DNA from 3 places in the Streptomyces sp. NPDC049040 genome. Region 3 is predicted to be linked to each of the others. Evidence: predicted binding sites of a transcription regulator. Region 3 holds the regulator's gene; each other region holds the start of a gene.
The links. Region 3 encodes HrcA, which represses chaperone genes, less so after heat shock. Its sites were predicted from a motif close to TTNGCACTCNGNNNNNCNGAGTGCNAA; they were not measured.

Region 1: groL (chaperonin GroEL) is a predicted target of HrcA. The motif match lies at 3,161-3,187, and genes of this name have one in related genera.
Region 2: groES (co-chaperone GroES) is a predicted target of HrcA. The motif match lies at 3,534-3,560, and genes of this name have one in related genera.

What each region holds. Positions count from the first base shown of each region.
Region 1 is NZ_JBICTO010000012.1:17,257-23,697, forward strand. It holds gene murQ (N-acetylmuramic acid 6-phosphate etherase) at 1-863, shown strand, start outside; gene ACGFMP_RS26190 (DUF6281 family protein) at 941-1,312, shown strand; gene groL (chaperonin GroEL) at 1,398-3,020, opposite strand; gene ACGFMP_RS26200 (cold-shock protein) at 3,429-3,632, opposite strand; gene ACGFMP_RS26205 (MoaD/ThiS family protein) at 4,077-4,352, opposite strand; gene thrC (threonine synthase) at 4,349-5,677, opposite strand; SAM riboswitch class I at 5,671-5,798, opposite strand; gene ACGFMP_RS26215 (glucosyl-3-phosphoglycerate synthase) at 5,952-6,441, shown strand, end outside.
Region 2 is NZ_JBICTO010000007.1:226,919-233,359, reverse strand. It holds gene ACGFMP_RS20580 (MOSC domain-containing protein) at 1-431, shown strand, start outside; gene ACGFMP_RS20575 (SDR family NAD(P)-dependent oxidoreductase) at 457-1,236, shown strand; gene groL (chaperonin GroEL) at 1,318-2,940, opposite strand; gene groES (co-chaperone GroES) at 3,077-3,385, opposite strand; gene ACGFMP_RS20560 (SAM-dependent methyltransferase) at 3,630-4,826, shown strand; gene ACGFMP_RS20555 (polysaccharide deacetylase family protein) at 5,534-6,379, opposite strand.
Region 3 is NZ_JBICTO010000002.1:417,945-424,385, reverse strand. It holds gene ACGFMP_RS06735 (nitronate monooxygenase) at 1-569, opposite strand, end outside; gene dnaJ (molecular chaperone DnaJ) at 982-2,115, opposite strand; gene hrcA (heat-inducible transcriptional repressor HrcA) at 2,116-3,132, opposite strand; gene ACGFMP_RS06720 (MBL fold metallo-hydrolase) at 3,308-4,051, shown strand; gene ACGFMP_RS06715 (DUF3097 domain-containing protein) at 4,086-4,910, shown strand; gene hemW (radical SAM family heme chaperone HemW) at 4,930-6,162, opposite strand; gene ACGFMP_RS06705 (SpoIIE family protein phosphatase) at 6,201-6,441, opposite strand, start outside.

The DNA of each region.
Region 1 (6,441 bases), on a different contig from region 3:
TCGCCGAGATCGACCGGATGCCCACCCTGGAGATCGCGCGCACGATGAACGGCGAGGACGCCACCGTCCCAGCCGCAGTCGCCGCCCAACTGCCCAGCATCGCCGCCGCGATCGACGGCATCGCCGACCGGATGGCACGCGGCGGGCGGCTCGTCTACGCCGGCGCGGGCACGGCGGGCCGGCTCGGCGTGCTGGACGCCAGCGAGTGCCCGCCGACCTTCAACACCACGCCGGGGCAGGAGGTCGTCGGCCTGATCGCGGGCGGACCCACCGCGATGGTCACCTCGATCGAAGGCGCCGAGGACAGCAGGGAGCTGGCCGCGGAGGACCTGGACGCCCTCGGGCTGACCGACGCCGACACCGTTGTCGGCGTCTCCGCCTCAGGGCGCACCCCCTACGCGGTGGGCGCCGTCGAGCACGCCCGCGCGCTGGGGGCGCTGACCGTGGGGCTGTCCTGCAACGCGGACTCGCCGCTGGCCGCCGCCGCCGACCACGGCATCGAGGTCGTCGTCGGCCCCGAGCTGGTCGTCGGATCCACCCGGCTGAAGTCCGGCACCGCGCAGAAGCTGGTGCTCAACATGCTCTCGACCATCACCATGATCCGGCTCGGCAAGACCTACGGGAACCTGATGGTGGACGTGCGCGCGTCCAACGAGAAGCTGCGGGCCCGCTCGCGGCGGATCGTCTCGCTCGCCACGGGCGCGGACGACCAGGCGATCGAGCAGGCGCTGACCGCCACCGACGGCGAGGTCAAACCGGCCATCCTCACCCTGCTCGCCAGGGTCGACGCCCCGACCGCGGCCCGGCTGCTCACCGACGCCGGCGGCCACCTGCGCGAGGCCCTGGAGTCCGCGGGCCGCTGACCCGACCCCCCTCCCGTCTGCGGGAACCCCCTTGGCCGGCCGTGCGTCCAACCCGCACACCGGACAAGGGGGGCTCAGTGAACACACGACGGGCGCTGCTCATACCCGCCGCGCTGCTGGCGGTCGCGCTGCCGGCTCTCGGCGGCTGCTCCGCGAACGGCGGGGGCGCCGGGGCGGACTGCGCATGGCAGCTGCACTACGGCGGGGCGCTGTATTTCCCGGCGCCGGGCCAGGAGTCGGCCAAGGTGGTCCCGCACCAGGGCAGCCCGCTGGGGCAGGGCTACTTCGACGGCTGCCAGGACGGCGGCGGGCCCGAGCCGCGGGATTACATCAGCGTCTACCGGGTCGCCGGGGTGGACCCGTCCCTTGCGGTGATCACCGAGGACGACACCATCGGCGTCATCGACCCCGACCATGTGCCGGGGCCGCTGGCCATGCCGTCGAAGTAGCGCCGTACGACAAGGCGGCGCCCCCTTCCCGTGGCTACGGGAAGGGGGCGCCGCCTCGCGTGCAGGACTGCGATCCCAGGGGGGATCAGAAGTCCATGTCACCGCCGGGCATGCCACCCGGGGCGGCCGCGGCCGCCTTCTCGGGCTTGTCCGCGATGACGGCCTCGGTGGTGAGGAAGAGCGCGGCGATGGACGCGGCGTTCTGCAGCGCGGAACGGGTGACCTTCGCCGGGTCGATGATGCCCTCGGCGATCATGTCGACGTACTCACCCGTCGCGGCGTTCAGGCCGTGACCGATGGGCAGGTTGCGCACCTTCTCGACGATGACGCCACCCTCGAGACCACCGTTGACGGCGATCTGCTTGAGCGGGGCCTCCAGCGCGATCTTCACCGCGTTGGCACCGGTCGCCTCGTCGCCTTCGAGCTCCAGCTTCTCGAACACCGCGGAAGCCTGCAGCAGGGCCACGCCACCACCGGCGACGATGCCCTCCTCGACGGCGGCCTTGGCGTTGCGCACCGCGTCCTCGATGCGGTGCTTGCGCTCCTTGAGCTCGACCTCGGTCGCGGCGCCGGCCTTGATGACGGCCACGCCGCCCGCGAGCTTCGCCAGGCGCTCCTGGAGCTTCTCGCGGTCGTAGTCCGAGTCGCTGTTCTCGATCTCGGCGCGGATCTGGTTGACCCGGCCCGCGACCTGGTCGGTGTCGCCCGAGCCGTCCACGATGGTCGTCTCGTCCTTGGTGATGACGACCTTGCGGGCGCGGCCGAGCAGGTCCAGCCCGGCGTTCTCCAGCTTGAGGCCGACCTCCTCGGAGATGACGGTGCCACCGGTGAGGATGGCGATGTCGCCGAGCATGGCCTTGCGGCGGTCACCGAAGCCCGGGGCCTTGACGGCGACGGACTTGAAGGTGCCGCGGATCTTGTTGACGACCAGAGTCGACAGCGCCTCGCCCTCGACGTCCTCGGCGATGATCAGCAGCGGCTTGCCGGACTGCATGACCTTCTCCAGCAGCGGGAGGAGGTCCTTCACCGCGGAGACCTTGGAGTTGACGATCAGGATGTACGGGTCGTCGAGCGACGCCTCCATCCGCTCCAGGTCGGTGGCGAAGTACGCCGAGATGAAGCCCTTGTCGAAGCGCATGCCCTCGGTGAGCTCGAGCTCGAGACCGAAGGTCTGCGACTCCTCGACGGTGATGACGCCTTCCTTGCCGACCTTGTCCATGGCCTCGGCGATCAGCTCGCCGATCTGGGTGTCGGCGGCGGAGATGGAGGCGGTCGAAGCGATCTGCTCCTTGGTCTCCACGTCCTTGGCCTGCTCCAGCAGGGCGGCGGAGACGGCCTCGACGGCCTTCTCGATACCGCGCTTGAGGGCCATCGGGTTGGCACCGGCGGCTACGTTCCGCAGGCCTTCCTTGACCAGGGCCTGGGCCAGGACGGTCGCGGTCGTCGTGCCGTCACCGGCGACGTCGTCGGTCTTCTTCGCGACTTCCTTGACCAGCTCGGCGCCGATCTTCTCGTACGGGTCCTCCAGCTCGATCTCCTTGGCGATGGAAACACCATCGTTGGTGATCGTCGGGGCGCCCCACTTCTTCTCAAGGACGACGTTCCGGCCCTTGGGACCGAGGGTGACCTTAACGGCGTCGGCGAGCTGGTTCATCCCGCGCTCAAGGCCGCGCCGCGCCTCCTCATCGAACGCGATGATCTTAGCCATGTGAAGTGTCCTCCGCGGACTGGGGGTTCCCCCACCGAGGCGGGGGGCGGTGGATCGGACCGTGTGGCGCCCGCGACGGACGGCCAGCCGGGCGCCGGTTCCTTCCCGACGCCCGAGCGGGCCTCACCGACCCGGTCCAAGTGGCACTCTCACTCGTAGAGTGCTAACGCCAATGATTAGCACTCACCCCCTGCGAGTGCAAGCGCTTCGGGGTGCGTGCACCCGCCTGCGCGGGGGTCGCGGGGCCCCACCGATGGGCCGCCGCCGCGCCACACCGGGGGCCCGGCAGGGGCCGGGCAGGGACGCGGAGGGGACGCGGCAGTGATGCGGAGGGCCACACAGGGGAAGGGCCACCCCTGGCGGGATGGCCCTTCATTGGCGTCGCGTCGGTGGCCGAACGCGCCGATCTCAGCCGGCCAGCCGGACCATGTCCGCCTGCGGCCCCTTCTGACCCTGCGAGATCTCGAACTCGACTCGCTGGCCTTCTTCGAGGGTGCGGTATCCGTCCATCTGTATCGCGCTGTAGTGGACGAAGACATCCGCACCACCGTCGACCGCGATGAAGCCGTAGCCCTTCTCCGCGTTGAACCACTTGACGGTGCCCTGAGCCATTCCTAACTCCCCTATTACTGGCCCTATCGCGGCCCCGCGCTCCGCGGTGCCGGGTCAGACCTCACCCCCAGCAGGGGTGTGCGCCGGAACGCGTCGACCGCGGCTGAATGTATCTGCACGGATGCCGTCTGCAACAGGTCAATTGGACGAGAATTCTGGGCGCGACCCATCGGAAATAAACCAGGAAAAAATGATAATGCCGGGCAACTCGGACCGGACATAAAGGGCTTAGCGGGCTTATCGCGAGCGACTTTGGCGATAAATCGCCGCACCAGCCGATCATCGGGGATCCGGGAGTGCCACGTGCCTCTGGCAAATGTACAGGGATTCAACTACCGCCCCACAGGCGGGCGCCCCACCCGGGACGAAAGCAGTTCCCGGGTGGGGCGCAGGTTAAACGTCAGAGCTTCTGCGGATTCCTGTCAGATCAGGTACGGTGCCGGCTCAGCCGCCCGCGACCGCCGGAATGATCGAGACGCTGGCACCGTCGGGTACGGCCGTGGCAAGACCCTCGGAAAACCGGACATCATCATCGTTGACATACACGTTCACGAAACGACGGAGCTTTCCGGCGTCGTCGAGAACCCGCGCGGAAATACCCGCATGATTCTTTTCCAGCGACTCGATCACCGCGGCGAGCGTCTCACCCTCGGCCTGGACCTCGGCCTTGCCGCCGGTGTAGGTGCGAAGGATCGTGGGGATGCGTACGGAAGCACTCATGCGAGGCCAGCCTCTCGGAAAGCGGCAACGGTGGGACGGATGGTCGCGGTCGGCCCGGTGGTCGGGGACACCGCGTCCAGGGTCTTGAGCCCGTCGCCGGTGTTCAGCACGACGGTCTCGGCAGCCGGGTCGAGCTGCCCGGTCTCGATCAGCTTCCTGAGCACCCCGACGGTCACCCCGCCTGCCGTCTCGGCGAAGATGCCCTCGGTGCGGGCCAGCAGCTTGATGGCGTCCACGACCTGCTCGTCGTTCACGTCCTCGACCGCGCCGCCGGTGCGCCGAGCGATGTCCAGCACGTAGGGGCCGTCAGCCGGGTTGCCGATCGCCAGCGACTTGGCGATGGTGTCCGGCTTCACCGGGCGCACGACGTCGTGCCCGGCCTTGAAGGCCGCGGACACCGGCGAGCAGCCCTCGGCCTGCGCGCCGTAGATCTTGTACGGCTTGTCCTCGACCAGGCCGAGCTTGATCAGCTCCTGGAGGCCCTTGTCGATCTTGGTGAGCTGCGAGCCCGAGGCGATCGGGATGACCAGGTTGTCCGGCAGCCGCCAGCCGAGCTGCTCCGCGATCTCGTAGGCCAGCGTCTTGGAACCCTCGCCGTAGTACGGCCGCAGGTTGACGTTGACGAAGCCCCAGCCCTCGCCGATCGGGTCGCCGATCAGCTCCGAGCAGAAGCGGTTCACGTCGTCGTACGAACCCTCGATCGCGACCAGCTCGCCGCCGTAGACCGCGGCCATCACGACCTTGCCCTGCTCCAGGTCGTGCGGGATGAACACGCACGAGCGGAAGCCCGCCCTCGCGGCCGCGGCGCCGACCGCGCCCGCCAGGTTGCCCGTCGACGAGCAGGACAGCGTGGTCAGGCCGAAGGTCCGGGCGGCCTCCAGGGCGATCGCGACGACCCGGTCCTTGAAGGAATGCGTCGGGTTGCCGGAGTCGTCCTTCACGTACAGGCCGCCGGTGATGCCCAGCTCGCGCGCCAGATTGTCGGCCTTGACGAGCTTGGTCCAGCCCGGGTTGAGATTCTGCTTCTCGGTCACATCGGCCGGCACCGGCAGCAGCGGTGCGTAGCGCCAGATGTTCGCGGGGCCGGCCTCGATCCGCCGGCGCAGGCCCTCGGGGTCGCCGAGCGGCAGGTCGTACGCCACCTCGAGCGGCCCGAAACACTCCTGGCAGGCGAAGATCGGGCTCAGCGGGAAGCGGGTGCCGCACTCCCGGCAGGACAGCGCGGCAGCTGGCCCGAAGGCGTCCTGGTGGGGGTTTTCCGCAGCGGCGGAAGTGGTGCCGGCGACAGTCTGCACAGCCATGGTGGCGAGGCCCTTTCTCCTCATCTTCCTCGCGGCGGACATCGCCACAAGACGGAATTGGCACCTTCCCCACCATGACCTCGCGGTCGGCGGGAGGGTTGCCGGGGCTTCAACGGGCCGTTCCCTCTGCCCCTCTGGATGAGCGGTATGGCACCGGACTACGGGGTCCGGGCGTTTGTCCTGCCGCGCCACCCCGGCATGCGGGGCGCACAGGCGTTGTTCAAGACTGTAACCGACAAGGGTGACGGTGGAGACAGTCGTCCGAACCGCGAGATGGATCACACAGGAGACGCGCAAGGTGCTGGAAGAGGTGGAACGCTGGCTGGCCGCCCGGTCCTGGTCGGCCGGCGACCGTCCGCTCGACGTGCTGCTCGACGCCAAAAAGGCGGCAGGGCCGGCCGGGACCATCAGTGTGGTCCTGCCCGCACTCGACGAGGAAGCCACCGTCGGCGACATCGTCGCCGTGATCCGCCGCGACCTCATGACACCCGACGTCCCGCTCGTCGACGAGGTCGTCGTCGTCGACTCCGGCTCCCGGGACGCCACCGCCGAAGTCGCCGCCGACGCCGGGGCCACCGTGGTGCGGCGCGACGCCATCCTGCCCCGGCTGCCCGCCGTGGCCGGCAAAGGCGAAGTGCTCTGGCGGTCCCTGCTGGTCACCAGCGGGGAGATCGTGTGCTTCGTCGACGCCGACCTGCGGGAGTTCGACTCCCGCTTCGTGTCAGGGATCGTCGGGCCGCTGCTCACCGAGCCCGACGTGCAACTCGTCAAGGCCATGTACGACCGGC
Region 2 (6,441 bases), on a different contig from region 3:
AGCGCGAGCTGGAGCGCAGCTTCGGCAACGGCTCCTTCGGCGAGAACCTGACGACCACCGGCTACGACGTCAACGCCGCGCTGATCGGCGAGCGGTGGCAGGTCGGCGCGGACGGGCCGCTGCTGGAGGTGTCCTGCCCGCGCATCCCGTGCGCGACCTTCGCCGGCTGGCTGGACGAGCGCGGCTGGATCAAGCGCTTCACCGAACGCGCGCTGCCCGGCCCGTATCTGCGGGTGGTCGAACCCGGCGAGCTGAGCGAGGGCGACACCGTCGAGGTCGTCCACCGGCCGGCGCACCAGGTGACCGTGGAGCTCTCCTTCCGGGCGTTGACCACGGAACCGGACCTGCTGCCCAGGCTGCTGGAAGCCGACGCGCTGCCCGCGGAGGATCTGCGCCAGATCAGGGAACGGCTGGCGCGCACCCGGCGCTGAGCGGCGCTGCGCCTACCCTGCCGGTATGACGACTTCCCTCATCACGGGTGCGACGGCGGGTATCGGCGCGGCGTTCGCGCGGCGGCTGGCGGCCGACGGGCACGATCTGGTCCTCGTCGCCAGGGACGGCGTGCGGCTCGACGAGTCCGCGGCCGAGCTGCGCAAGCGCCACGGCGTCGGCGTCGAGGTGCTCCAGGCCGACCTCGCCAGCGACGGCGGCATCTCCGCGGTCGAGGGCAGGCTGCGGGACACCGCCATGCCACCGGTCGACGTCCTGGTCAACAACGCCGGATTCGGCAACCGCGGCCGCTTCCTCCAGGCGCCCATGACCGACGAGCTGCGCATGCTCACCCTGCACTGCGAGGCGGTGCTGCGGCTGACCGCGGCGGCCGCCGACGGCATGCGGCAGCGGGGCCGCGGCTCGATCGTCAACGTGGCGTCGGTCGCCGCGTTCATGCCGCGCGGCACCTACGCGGCGAGCAAGGCGTGGGTCGTCCGCTTCACCGAGGGCGCCGCCCTCGACCTGCGCGGGTCCGGCATCCGCTTCCTCGTCCTGTGCCCGGGATTCGTCCGCACCGAATTCCACGAGCGGGCCGGCATGGACCCGGCGCGGCTGCCCCGCTGGGCGTGGCTCGACGCGGACAAGGTCGTGTCCGCGAGCCTGCGCGACCTGGCCAGGGGAAAGGTGGTGAGCGTGCCGGACGCCCGCTACAAGGCGGCGGTCAGCCTCGCCCGCCACGTCCCGTCCCGCCTCTTCGGCGCCCTCTCGTCGGGCGCGGGCCGCAAGTACGACCCCAAGGTCTGAGCCCGAAGGCCATCCCCGCGGCACGGCCGACGCCCGCCGCCCCTGAGCGGGGTGGCGGGCGTCGGCCGGGAAAAGGCGAGGTCAGTGCGAGTGGCCGTGACCGCCGCCGGCGGCCTCCGGCTCCTCTTCCTTCTTCTCCACGACCAGCGTCTCGGTGGTCAGCAGGAGCGAGGCGATGGACGCCGCGTTCTCCAGGGCGGAGCGGGTGACCTTGACCGGGTCGATGACACCGGCCTTGACCAGGTCGCCGTACTCGCCGGTGGCCGCGTTGAAGCCGTGGCCCTTCTCGAGCTCGGCGACCTTCGAGGTGATGACGTAGCCCTCGAGGCCGGCGTTCTCGGCGATCCAGCGCAGCGGCTCGACGGCGGCGCGGCGGACGACGGCCACACCGGTGGCCTCGTCGCCCTGCTTGCCCAGGTTGTCGCCGAGGACCTTCACCGCGTGGACGAGGGCGGAGCCACCGCCGGAGACGATGCCCTCCTCGACGGCGGCGCGGGTCGCGGAGATCGCGTCCTCGAGGCGGTGCTTCTTCTCCTTGAGCTCCACCTCGGTGGCGGCGCCGACCCGGATGACGCAGACGCCGCCGGCCAGCTTGGCCAGCCGCTCCTGCAGCTTCTCGCGGTCCCAGTCGGAGTCGGTGGTGCCGATCTCCGCCTTGATCTGGTTGACGCGGCCCTCGATCTCGGCCTTGTCGCCCGCACCGTCGACGAGAGTGGTCTCGTCCTTGGTGATGGTGGCGCGGCGGGTGGTGCCCAGCAGGTCGAGACCGGCCTGGTCCAGCTTGAGGCCGACCTCCTCCGCGATGACGGTCGCACCCGTGAGGGTGGCGATGTCGCCAAGCATGGCCTTGCGGCGGTCACCGAAGCCGGGCGCCTTGACCGCGACGGCGTTGAACGTGCCGCGGATCTTGTTGACGACCAGGGTGGACAGCGCCTCGCCCTCGACGTCCTCGGCGATGATCAGCAGCGGCTTGGAGCCACCCGCCTGGATGATCTTCTCGAGCAGCGGCAGCAGGTCCTGGATCGACGAGATCTTGCCCTGGTGGATGAGCACGTACGGGTCGTCGAGGACGGCCTCCATACGCTCCTGGTCCGTCACGAAGTACGGCGACAGGTAGCCCTTGTCGAAGGCCATGCCCTCGGTGAACTCCAGGTCCAGGCCGAAGGTGTTGGACTCCTCGACGGTGATCACACCGTCCTTGCCGACCTTGTCCATGGCCTCGGCGATCAGCTCGCCGACCTGCTTGTCCTGCGCGGACAGCGCGGCGACGGCCGCGATGTCCTCCTTGCCCTCGATGGCGCGCGCGGTGGCCAGCAGCTCCTCGGAGACCGCCTTGACGGCCGCGTCGATGCCCTTCTTGAGCGAGGCGGGGGACGCACCGGCCGCCACGTTCCGCAGGCCCTCGCGGACCAGCGCCTGGGCGAGCACCGTCGCGGTGGTGGTGCCGTCACCCGCGATGTCGTTGGTCTTGGTCGCCACCTCCTTGACGAGCTGGGCGCCCAGGTTCTCGTACGGGTCCTCCAGCTCGACCTCACGCGCGATGGTCACACCGTCGTTGGTGATGGTCGGCGCACCGAACTTCTTGTCGATGACGACGTTGCGGCCCTTGGGGCCGATCGTCACCTTCACGGTGTCGGCGAGCTTGTTGACGCCGCGCTCCAGGGCGCGACGGGCGTCCTCGTCGAACTTAAGAATCTTGGCCATGCCTGCGAACTACCTCGTCTACTCGTCTAATCACGTCGTCACGGACGGTAAGGACGGTGAAAGAAACCGCCCCGGGGACCCGGCCTCAAGGACACGGACTCCCGGGGCGGGATCACGGCTGCAGCAGCCGGGGGAACTACTTCTCGACGATCGCGAGAACGTCGCGGGCCGAGAGGACGAGGTACTCCTCGCCGTTGTACTTCACCTCGGTGCCGCCGTACTTGCTGTACAGCACGACGTCGCCGACGGCGACGTCGAGCGGCAGCCGGGTGCCGTCCTCGAAGCGGCCCGGGCCCACGGCCAGGACGACGCCCTCCTGGGGCTTCTCCTTGGCGGTGTCCGGAATGACCAGGCCCGAGGCCGTGGTCTGCTCGGCGTCGAGCGGCTGGACCACAATGCGGTCCTCAAGCGGCTTGATGGCAACCTTGGTGCTGGCGGTCGTCACGATCCGACCTCCCCCTTCAAAGGGCTCACGGGAGTGTCTGTCTGGGTCGGCGACCTGGTAGGCCCGTCGTCGCGGGTGCCGGACCTGCCCGTCGCTGTTTGTCTGGCACTCAGCGGGGCCGAGTGCCAGAAGTGAGACTAGGACGCCTTTAGCACTCGGTCAAGCGGAGTGCCAGCCGCGCGCCGTCGCCGGGACGCCCGCCGGGACCTCGCCGGGGACCTCGGGGGACGCCCGCACCGGCACAATGAGCCGGGTGAAGGCTGAGGATCTCGAAGGGCTGCTGACCGCAGAGGGTCAGGAACTGCTGGCAGGGCTGCGCGAGCACGACCCCGTGGACGACCTGGCCGTCGCCACCAGGCTGCGGCGTACGCACGACGCAGGGCTCGTCGCCGCCGCACTCGGCCAGGCGCGGCTGCGGCAGCGGGCCGTCGCCAAGTTCGGCGCGGACGACGCGCACCGGATGTACTTCACGCCGCACGGACTCGAACAGTCCACCCGTTCGTCCGTGGCCACGCACCGGGCGCGGCGCTTCGCCTCCTTCCGGCCGGAAGGCGTGGCCGACCTGTGCTGCGGCGTCGGCGGCGACGTCATCGCCATGCTGCGGGCCGGCCTGTCCGTGCGAGCCGTCGACCGCGACCCGCTGACCTGCGCCGTCGTCGCCGCGAACGCCGCCGCGCTCGGCCTCGCCGACCGCCTCGACGTGGTGTGCGCCGACGTGGCGGACGCCGGCACCGGCGGTCTCGACGGGGTCTTCGTCGACCCGGCGCGGCGCACCGCGAGGGGCCGGGTGTTCGACCCCGAGGCCTACTCGCCGCCGCTGTCCTGGGCGCAGGCCGCCGCGGCCCCGGGTTCACCCGGAGCGGTGAAGGTCGCCCCCGGCATCCCGCACGAAGCCGTGCCGCCGGCCGCGGAAGCCGAGTGGATCTCCGACGGCGGTGACGTGAAGGAGGCCGTGCTGTGGTTCGACGGCCGCGGCGACCGGGTACGGCCGGGCGGCCGCCGCGCGACGCTGCTGCCCTCCGGCGCCACGATCGTCGGACGCGGCCTGCCGGACCCCCCGGTGCGGCCGGTCGGGCGCTACCTGTACGAGCCCGACGGCGCCGTCATCCGGGCGCATCTCGTGGCCGAGGTCGCCGAGGAGATCGACGGCGGGCTGATCGACCCGACGATCGCGTACATCACCGCCGACGGGTTGCGGCCGACGCCGTACGCCACCGCGTACGAGGTCACCGATGTGCTGCCGTTCGGGCTGAAGCGGCTCAAGGCGCTGGTGCGGGAGCGGGGGGTCGGCGTCCTGACCGTCAAGAAGCGGGGGTCTGCGGTGGATCCGGAAGACCTCCGCCGCCGGGTGCGGCCCCCGGGGCCGCACTCCGCCACCGTCTTCCTGACCCGCGTATCCGGCGCCCCCACCATGCTCCTGGCCTCCCCGGCCCCTGCCTAGCCCCACCGGCGCGCGGGTCGCCACCGCCCCAAAGGGGCTGATCGGTCCGATCCGGACCACCGGCCGGTGGCCGGTTACCCGCGCAGTTCCCCGCGCCCCTGATGGTTGCCCTCTCCCGCAAGGAGCACCCCCAAGGGGCGCGAGGAACTGCGCGACAAGCCCCCCACGGCCGTCGTGGTACGACGAACCGCCACCACCCCAGGGGCGCGTGGGGGCACCCCCAGGCGAAGCCCTGGTGGACAACGGAGCGGCCAGCCGCGTACGGCCGTCGTGTGGGGACGGACCGCACCACCCCAGGGGCGCGGGGAACGGCGCGACAAGCCCCCACCGGGGGCGCGGGTCGTCACCGGCCCAAAGGGGCTGTTGCTGTCGCACACGGACCACCCGCCCGGTGGCCGGTTGCCCGCGCAGTTCCCCGCGCCCCTGATGGTTGCCCTCTCCCGCAAGGAGCACCCCCCAGGGGCGCGAGGAACTGCGCCACAAGCCCCCCACCCACCGTCACGTGGCGACCAACCGCGCCACCCCAGGGGCGCGTGGGGGCACCCCCAGGCGAAGCCCTGGGGGAGAACGGAGCCACATGCCCCCCACCGGGGCGCGGGTCGTCACCGACCCAAAGGGGCTGATCGGTCCGATCCGGACCACCCGCCGGTGGCCGGTTGCCCGCGCCCCTGGGTGGCACCTTCTTGCCGAAGGGGAGCGGGGGCCGGTCAGATGTAGTCCTCGAGGCGGGCCAGGGTGAAACCCTGGGACGCGACTTGTCGCAGCAAATTGGCCGTCATCACGGTCATCGTCTCGCCCTTGAGCTGCGAGGGCCCTCGAAAGTGGGCCAGAATGATGTCCCCGGGATGGAATTTCTTGTCGGGCCGCTGGAATTGCACCTTCTTGATCTGCATCGATTCGCGCCAGAGAATCATGGCCCGCAGCCCGCCGCAGGATTTCACGGCGGCCCGGGTGTCGGAGTTGTAGTTGCCGTAGGGCGGCCGGAAGAGCCCGGGAGCCTTCCCGTATTCCTGTGTGAGCTTCTGCTGCTGGAAGCAGATTTCGTGCTTCTGCTGGGCTTGTGTCCGCCCGTGCAGGTCAGGGTGGCTGAGCGTGTGGTTCTCTATCGAGTTGCCCATGGCCTGGAGCGGCCGGAAGAAGCCGTAGTCGTTCTTGATGATGTCGTCGGTGAGGAACATCGTGAAGGGGATCTTGAGGTCCCGCATCATCTCGACGAACTTGGGGTCCTTCTCGGCCCCGTCGTCGAAGGTGAGGAAGACGATCTTCCGGTCGGTCGGTATGTCACTGACCACCGGTATTCGCCCGTCGCCGGTGCGTATGGGTTTGACGGCGGGCGGGGCGGGCGGCGGCGGGAGCAGCGGGATGCCCCATTTGCGGAAGGCGGCGGCGCGGTCGTCCGTCGGTGTCGCCGTGGGGGTGTGTGCGGGTGTCGTGGAAGCCGTCGTGGACTCGCCGGGGGCGGGGGAGCCGGTGGGGGTGCCGGCGGAGCAGCCCGCGGTGAACAGCAGGCCCAGGAGCAGGAGGACAGCGGTTTTCCCGCGTGGTGCGCGCATCGGGGAGGGACCCTACGTCGGTGCTGCTACGTCAAGGAGGGAGCGCGCGACCGCGGACTGGG
Region 3 (6,441 bases):
AACTGCGGTTCGTCCCGGTGGGTGCCCTGGTGGCCGCCGGCCTCCACGCCCTGCACGCACACCGCGTCGGCGCCGGCCCACTGCGCGGCCAGCGCCTCCGGCACCGAGGTGGCCGTGACCACCGTGTACGTACCGGCCTTCCGGAAGGCGTCGAGCACCGACCGGGCCGGGCAGCCGAAGGTGAAGCTCACCATCGGCACCGGGTCCTCCAGCAGGATCGCGACCTTGGCGTCGTACGCGTCGTCCGAGCCCGCGTCGGGGTCGCCGAGCGCTGTCGCGTACCAGGCCTCCTCGCCGGCGAGCTGCTCGGCGTAGACGGCCACGGCGGAAGGGTCGGTGGCCCCGGGCTGGGGCATGAACAGATTCACCCCGAACGGGTGGGTGCTCTGGTCGCGGAGCTGCCGGATCTCCTCGTACATCGCCTCCGGCGTCTTGTACCCGGCCGCCAGGAAGCCCAGCCCGCCGGCCGCCGCCACCGCTGTCGCCAGCCGCGGGTTGGCTGCACCGCCGGCCATCGGGGCCTGGACGATCGGGTACGCCGAGAAGGAAGTCAGACTGGGCGCGGACATGGGGCTAGCCTGCCATGCGCTCGGCGCGCGGCCGCACATCGCCCCCGGCGCCGGGGTGCCCACCCGCCCGGTTCGCGCCACGCCCGCCGGTGCCCGCCGGGGGCGCGGGGAACGGCACGGGCAACCCACCACGACCATCGCGTGACGACGACCACGACCACCCCCAGGGACGCGGGGAACAGCGCGGGCAACCCACCACGACCGGTGGGCCGTCCGCGACAGCAGCAGCCCCTTGGGGTCGGTGACGACCCGCGCCCCGTGCGGGGGTTGTCGCGCGGTTCCCCGCCCCCGGCGGCCACCCCCTGCCGAAGGGGAACCGGGGCGCCCGCGCCCCGGGGGGGACGGCGATCCCTCTGGCGGAAGGGAGTGCGCGCCACCCGCGCCCGGGGCGGGGAAGGGGATGCGGCCGGGGCTATCGGCCGTTGAAGGCGTCCTTCAGGCGGGAGAAGAGGCCCTGCTGGCCCGGCGCGAACTGGCCCGTCGGGCGTTCTTCGCCGCGGAGTTTGGCGAGGCGGCGGATCAGGTCCTCCTGGTCGGCGTCGAGCTTGTGCGGGGTCACGACCTCGACGTGGACCACGAGGTCACCGCGGCCGCCGCCGCGCAGGTGCGTGATGCCGCGCTGGTGCAGCGGGATCGACTGGCCTGACTGCGTACCGGGCCGGATGTCGATCTCCTCGAGACCGTCGAGCGTCTCCAGCGGGCACTTCGTGCCGAGTGCGGCGGCCGTCATCGGGATGGTGACCGTGCAGTGCAGGTCGTCGCCGCGGCGCTGGAAGACCAGGTGCGGGACTTCGCGGATCTCGACGTAGAGGTCGCCGGCGGGGCCGCCGCCGGGGCCGACCTCGCCCTCGCCCGCGAGCTGGATACGGGTGCCGTTGTCCACGCCCGCGGGGATCTTGACGGTGAGCGTGCGGCGGGACCGCACCCGTCCGTCGCCTGCGCACTCCGGGCACGGCGTGGGCACGACGGTGCCGAAGCCCTGGCACTGCGGGCAGGGCCTGGACGTCATGACCTGGCCGAGGAAGGAGCGGGTGACCTGGGACACCTCGCCGCGGCCGCGGCACATGTCGCAGGTCTGCGCGGCGGTGCCGGGCGCGGCCCCTTCGCCGTTGCAGGTCCCGCAGGTCACCGCGGTGTCGACCTGGATGTCCTTGGTGGTGCCGAAGGCCGCCTCTTCGAGGTCGATCTCCAGCCGGATCATGGCGTCCTGCCCGCGCCGGGTGCGCGAGCGCGGTCCGCGCTGCTGCGACTGCCCGAAGAAGGCGTCCATGATGTCGCTGAAGTTCCCGAAGCCCTGCCCGAAGCCCGCGCCCGCGCCACCGCCGGCGGCGGACAGCGGGTCGCCGCCGAGGTCGTAGACCTGCTTCTTCTGCGGGTCGGAGAGCACCTCGTAAGCGGCGTTGATCTCCTTGAACCGCTCCTGCGTCTTGGGGTCGGGGTTGACGTCAGGGTGCAGTTCCCGGGCGAGACGGCGGAAAGCCTTCTTGATCTCGTCCGGACCTGCGTCGCGGCGCACGCCTAGTACGGCGTAGTAGTCCGTGGCCACTTACGACTCCGCCAGGATCTGTCCGACGTAACGTGCCACTGCGCGTACCGCTCCCATCGTTCCGGGGTAGTCCATGCGGGTCGGTCCGACCACGCCGAGTTTGGCGACTGCCTCGTCGCCCGAACCGTAGCCGACCGCCACCACCGAGGTGGAGTTGAGGCCCTCGTGAAAATTCTCATGACCGATCCGGACGGTCATGGTGGAGTCCTTGGCCTCGCCGAGCAGTTTGAGCAGCACCATCTGCTCCTCCAATGCTTCGAGCACCGGCCTGATCGTCAGCGGGAAGTCGTGGTTGAACCTGGTCAGGTTGGCAGCGCCGCCGAGCATGATGCGCTCTTCCGTCTGCTCGACCAGGGTTTCCAGCAGGGTGGCGAGCACTCCGGCGACCGCGGGGCGGTCGTCGGGGTCGAAGCTCTCCGGCACGTCCTGGACCAGCGGCGGCACGTCGGCGAAGCGGCGGCCGACGACCCGGCTGTTGAGCCGGGCCCGCAGGTCGGCGAGCACCGTCTCGCCGACCGGGGCGGGGCAGTCGATCAGCCGCTGCTCGACCCGTCCGGTGTCGGTGATGAGCACCAGCATGATGCGGGCGGGCGCGAGCGCCAGGAGTTCCACGTGCCGCACCGAGGACCGGGTCAGCGACGGATACTGCACGACGGCGACCTGCCGGGTGAGCTGCGCGAGCAGCCGCACGGTCCTGGCCACGACGTCGTCCAGGTCGACCGCGCCGTCCAGGAAGTTCTGGATCGCCCGGCGCTCGGCGGACGACAGCGGCTTGACGCCGGCCATCTTGTCCACGAACAGCCGGTATCCCTTGTCGGTGGGGATACGGCCGGCACTGGTGTGCGGCTGGGCGATGTAGCCCTCGTCCTCCAGCACCGCCATGTCGTTGCGCACGGTGGCCGGGGACACGCCGAGCCGGTGACGCTCCGTGAGTGCCTTGGAACCGACCGGCTCCTCGGTGCCGACGTAGTCCTGAACGATGGCACGCAGGACTTCGAGTCTGCGTTCGCTCAGCATCGCGCACCTCCAACCGCCATGTTCCCGGCCTGGCACTCCGCCGTTTCGAGTGCCAGCTTTCCCGCAGCAAGTGTACGGCGAGGCGGCAAGGGCTCGGCAAGGGTGCGGCACACCGGGTACGCGGAGGTGGCGGCCCGCGGCCCCGCGGCGGCGATAGCGTCACCCCGTGGAATCTGTGGAGCGCACGGAGGATCCGGGTTCGGGTGGTTCTGTCTGGGAGCAGCTGGCTCCCGGGGTCGCCCGGCGCAGGATGCCCCATCTCGATGTGACGATCGGCCTGGTGGTCGGGTCCGACGGCGTGCTGCTGGTGGACACGGCCTCGACGCTGCGCGAGGGCGAGGAGCTGCGCGCGCAGGTCGAGGCGCTGACCGGGCGGGCGGTCACCCACATCGCCCTCACCCATGGCCACTTCGACCATGTCTTCGGCACCGCGGCCTTCCCCGGGGCCGAGGTGTTCGGGCAGCGCTCGCTCGGGGATCACCTGCGCCGGGAGCGCGAGGCGCTGCGGGAGAGCGCCGTCGGGCACGGCACCGACCCGGCGGAGGCGGAGCGCGCGGCGCGGGCGCTGGTGCCGCCCACCCGGCAGGTGACCGGGGAGGTCGCCGTCGACCTGGGCGAGCGGCCGGTCCGGCTGGTGCACCCGGGGACCGGGCACACCGACCACGACCTGGTGGTGGTCGTGCCCGGCGCCACCGCGAGCGACCCGGTGGTGGTCTTCTGCGGCGACCTGGTCGAGGAGTCCGGCGAGCCGCAGGCGGGCGACGACGCGGACCCGGCCCGCTGGCCGGCCACCCTGGACGCGCTGCTGGCGCTCGGCGGCGAGACGGGCCGCTACGTGCCGGGCCACGGGGCGGTGGTCGACGCGCGTTTCCTGCGGGCCCAGCGGGACGCGCTGGCGGCGCGTTTCGGGACGTCCTAGGGAGCGGCAGGGGCGGCTGGCTACGATCGCCACCATGCGCAGCAGGAGCTACGACCCCGATCTGACCCCGCCGTGGAAGAAGAGCGGCCCGGCGCCCGAGGTGGCGGCGGAGGCCGACCTCGTGGTCGAGGAGGCCGCCACCGGCTTCTGCGGGGCGGTGGTGCGCTGCGAGAAGAGCGCGGAGGGGCTGACGGTCACCCTGGAGGACCGGTTCGGCAAGCACCGGGTCTTCCCGATGACGCCCCGCGGCTTCCTGATCGACGGCCGCACGGTCACGCTGGTGCGCCCGCAGGCCGTGGCGGCGCCCCGCGGTCCGCTGCTGTCGGCTTCGGGCTCCGTCGCGGTGCCGGACGCCAAGGCACGGGTGGCGCGGGCCGGGCGGATCTACGTGGAGGGGCGGCACGACGCCGAGCTGGTCGAGCGGGTGTGGGGCCACGACCTGCGGGTCGAGGGGGTGGTCGTGGAGTATCTGGAGGGCGTCGACGACCTGCCCGCGATCGTGGCGGACTTCGGCCCGGCCCCCGGCGCCCGCCTGGGCGTGCTGGTCGACCACCTGGTGCCCGGCTCCAAGGAGTCCCGTATCGCCGCGTCGGTGAGCGGCGCGGACGTCCTGGTGGTGGGGCACCCCTACATCGACGTGTGGGAGGCGGTGAAGCCCGCCTCGGTCGGCATCCGGCAGTGGCCGCGGGTGCCGCGCGGCGAGGACTGGAAGACCGGGGTGTGCCGCGCGCTGGGCTGGGACATGTCCACGGGCGAGGCGTGGCAGCGGATCCTGGCGTCGGTGCGCACGTACAAGGACCTCCAGCCCGAACTGCTGGGATCGGTGGAGCACCTGATCGACTTCGTGACGGTGCCCTGAGCCGGCGGCGGGGCGCCGCTCAGTCGGTGAGGTCGCACACCACGGCGTCGGCCAGCAGCCGGCCGCGCAGGGTGAGGACGGCCCGTCCGGCCGCGTGCGCGGCGGGCTCCAGCAGGCCGTCCGCCACCGCGCGGACCGCGGCCCGCGCGCCGGCCTCGGTGAGCAGGTCCAGCGGGCAGCCCGCGGAAAGGCGCAGCTCCAGCAGGATCCGCTCGATCCTGCGGTCCTCTTCCCCGAGGACCTCCCGTCCCGCGCCGGGGGTGCGGGACTCGGCGATCGCCTGCGCGTAGGCGCCGGGGTGCTTGACGTTCCACCAGCGCACCCCGCCGACGTGGCTGTGCGCGCCGGGGCCGGCGCCCCACCAGTCGGCGCCGGTCCAGTACAGCTCGTTGTGGCGGCACCTGCCCGCTTCCGTGGTGGCCCAGTTGGAGACCTCGTACCAGCCGAATCCGGCCGCGGACAGCCGTTCGTCGGCGATGAGGTAGCGGTCGGCGTGCTCGTCGTCGTCGGTCATCGGCACCTCGCCGCGCCGGATCCGCCGGGCCAGCCCGGTACCCTCCTCGACGATCAGCGCGTAGGCCGACACATGGTCGGGCCCGGCGGCCGTCGCCGCGTCCAGCGAGGCCCGCCAGTCGTCGTCGGACTCGCCGGGGGTGCCGTAGATCAGGTCGAGGTTGACGTGCTCGAAGCCGGCGGCGCGGGCTTCCGCGACGCACGCCTCCGGCCGCCCCGGGGTGTGGGTGCGGTCGAGGACCTGCAGGACGTGCTGCCGGGCGCTCTGCATGCCGAAGGACATCCGGTTGAAGCCGCCGTCCCGCAGCTCCGCCAGGTACGCCGGGTCGACGGACTCGGGGTTGGCCTCCGTGGTGATCTCCGCGTCCGGCGCGAGCCCGAACTCGTCGCGGATCGCGCCGAGCATCCGCACCAGGTCGGCGGCCGGCAGCAGGGTGGGGGTGCCGCCGCCGACGAAGACGGTCTCGGCCTGCCGCGGGTCGTCCCCGAGCACCTTCCTGGCCAGCCGGATCTCCTCGATGAGGACGTCGGCGTAGTTGTCGCGGGACGCCAGCGCACCGCCGGAGCCGCGCAGCTCGCTCGCGGTGTAGGTGTTGAAGTCGCAGTAGCCGCAGCGGGTGGCGCAGTAGGGCACGTGGAGGTAGAAGCCGAGCGGCCGTCCCGCGGCGCCGGTCAGCGCCTGCGGCGGCAGGGCGCCGTTGTCGGGCACGGGTTCGCCGTCGGGCAGTACGGAGGGCATTCCCCCAGTATCCGGCACCGCGGCCGTTGCCCGGCACGTCAGCGGGCCTGGAGCACGAGCACCGCGAGATCGTCGGCGGGCGGCGCGATGTCGTAGGCGTGCACCGCGTGCCGGACGCGTTCGGCGATACCGGCCGCGTCCAGGCCGGTGCAGCCGCCGAGAACCGCGGCCAGGCCGTCGTCGTCGTCGAACAGCCGCCGGCCGCGGCGGCGCTCGGTGACGCCGTCGGTGACGCACAGCAGGGTGTCGCCCGGCGCCAGGCCGAAGGACTCGCTCACG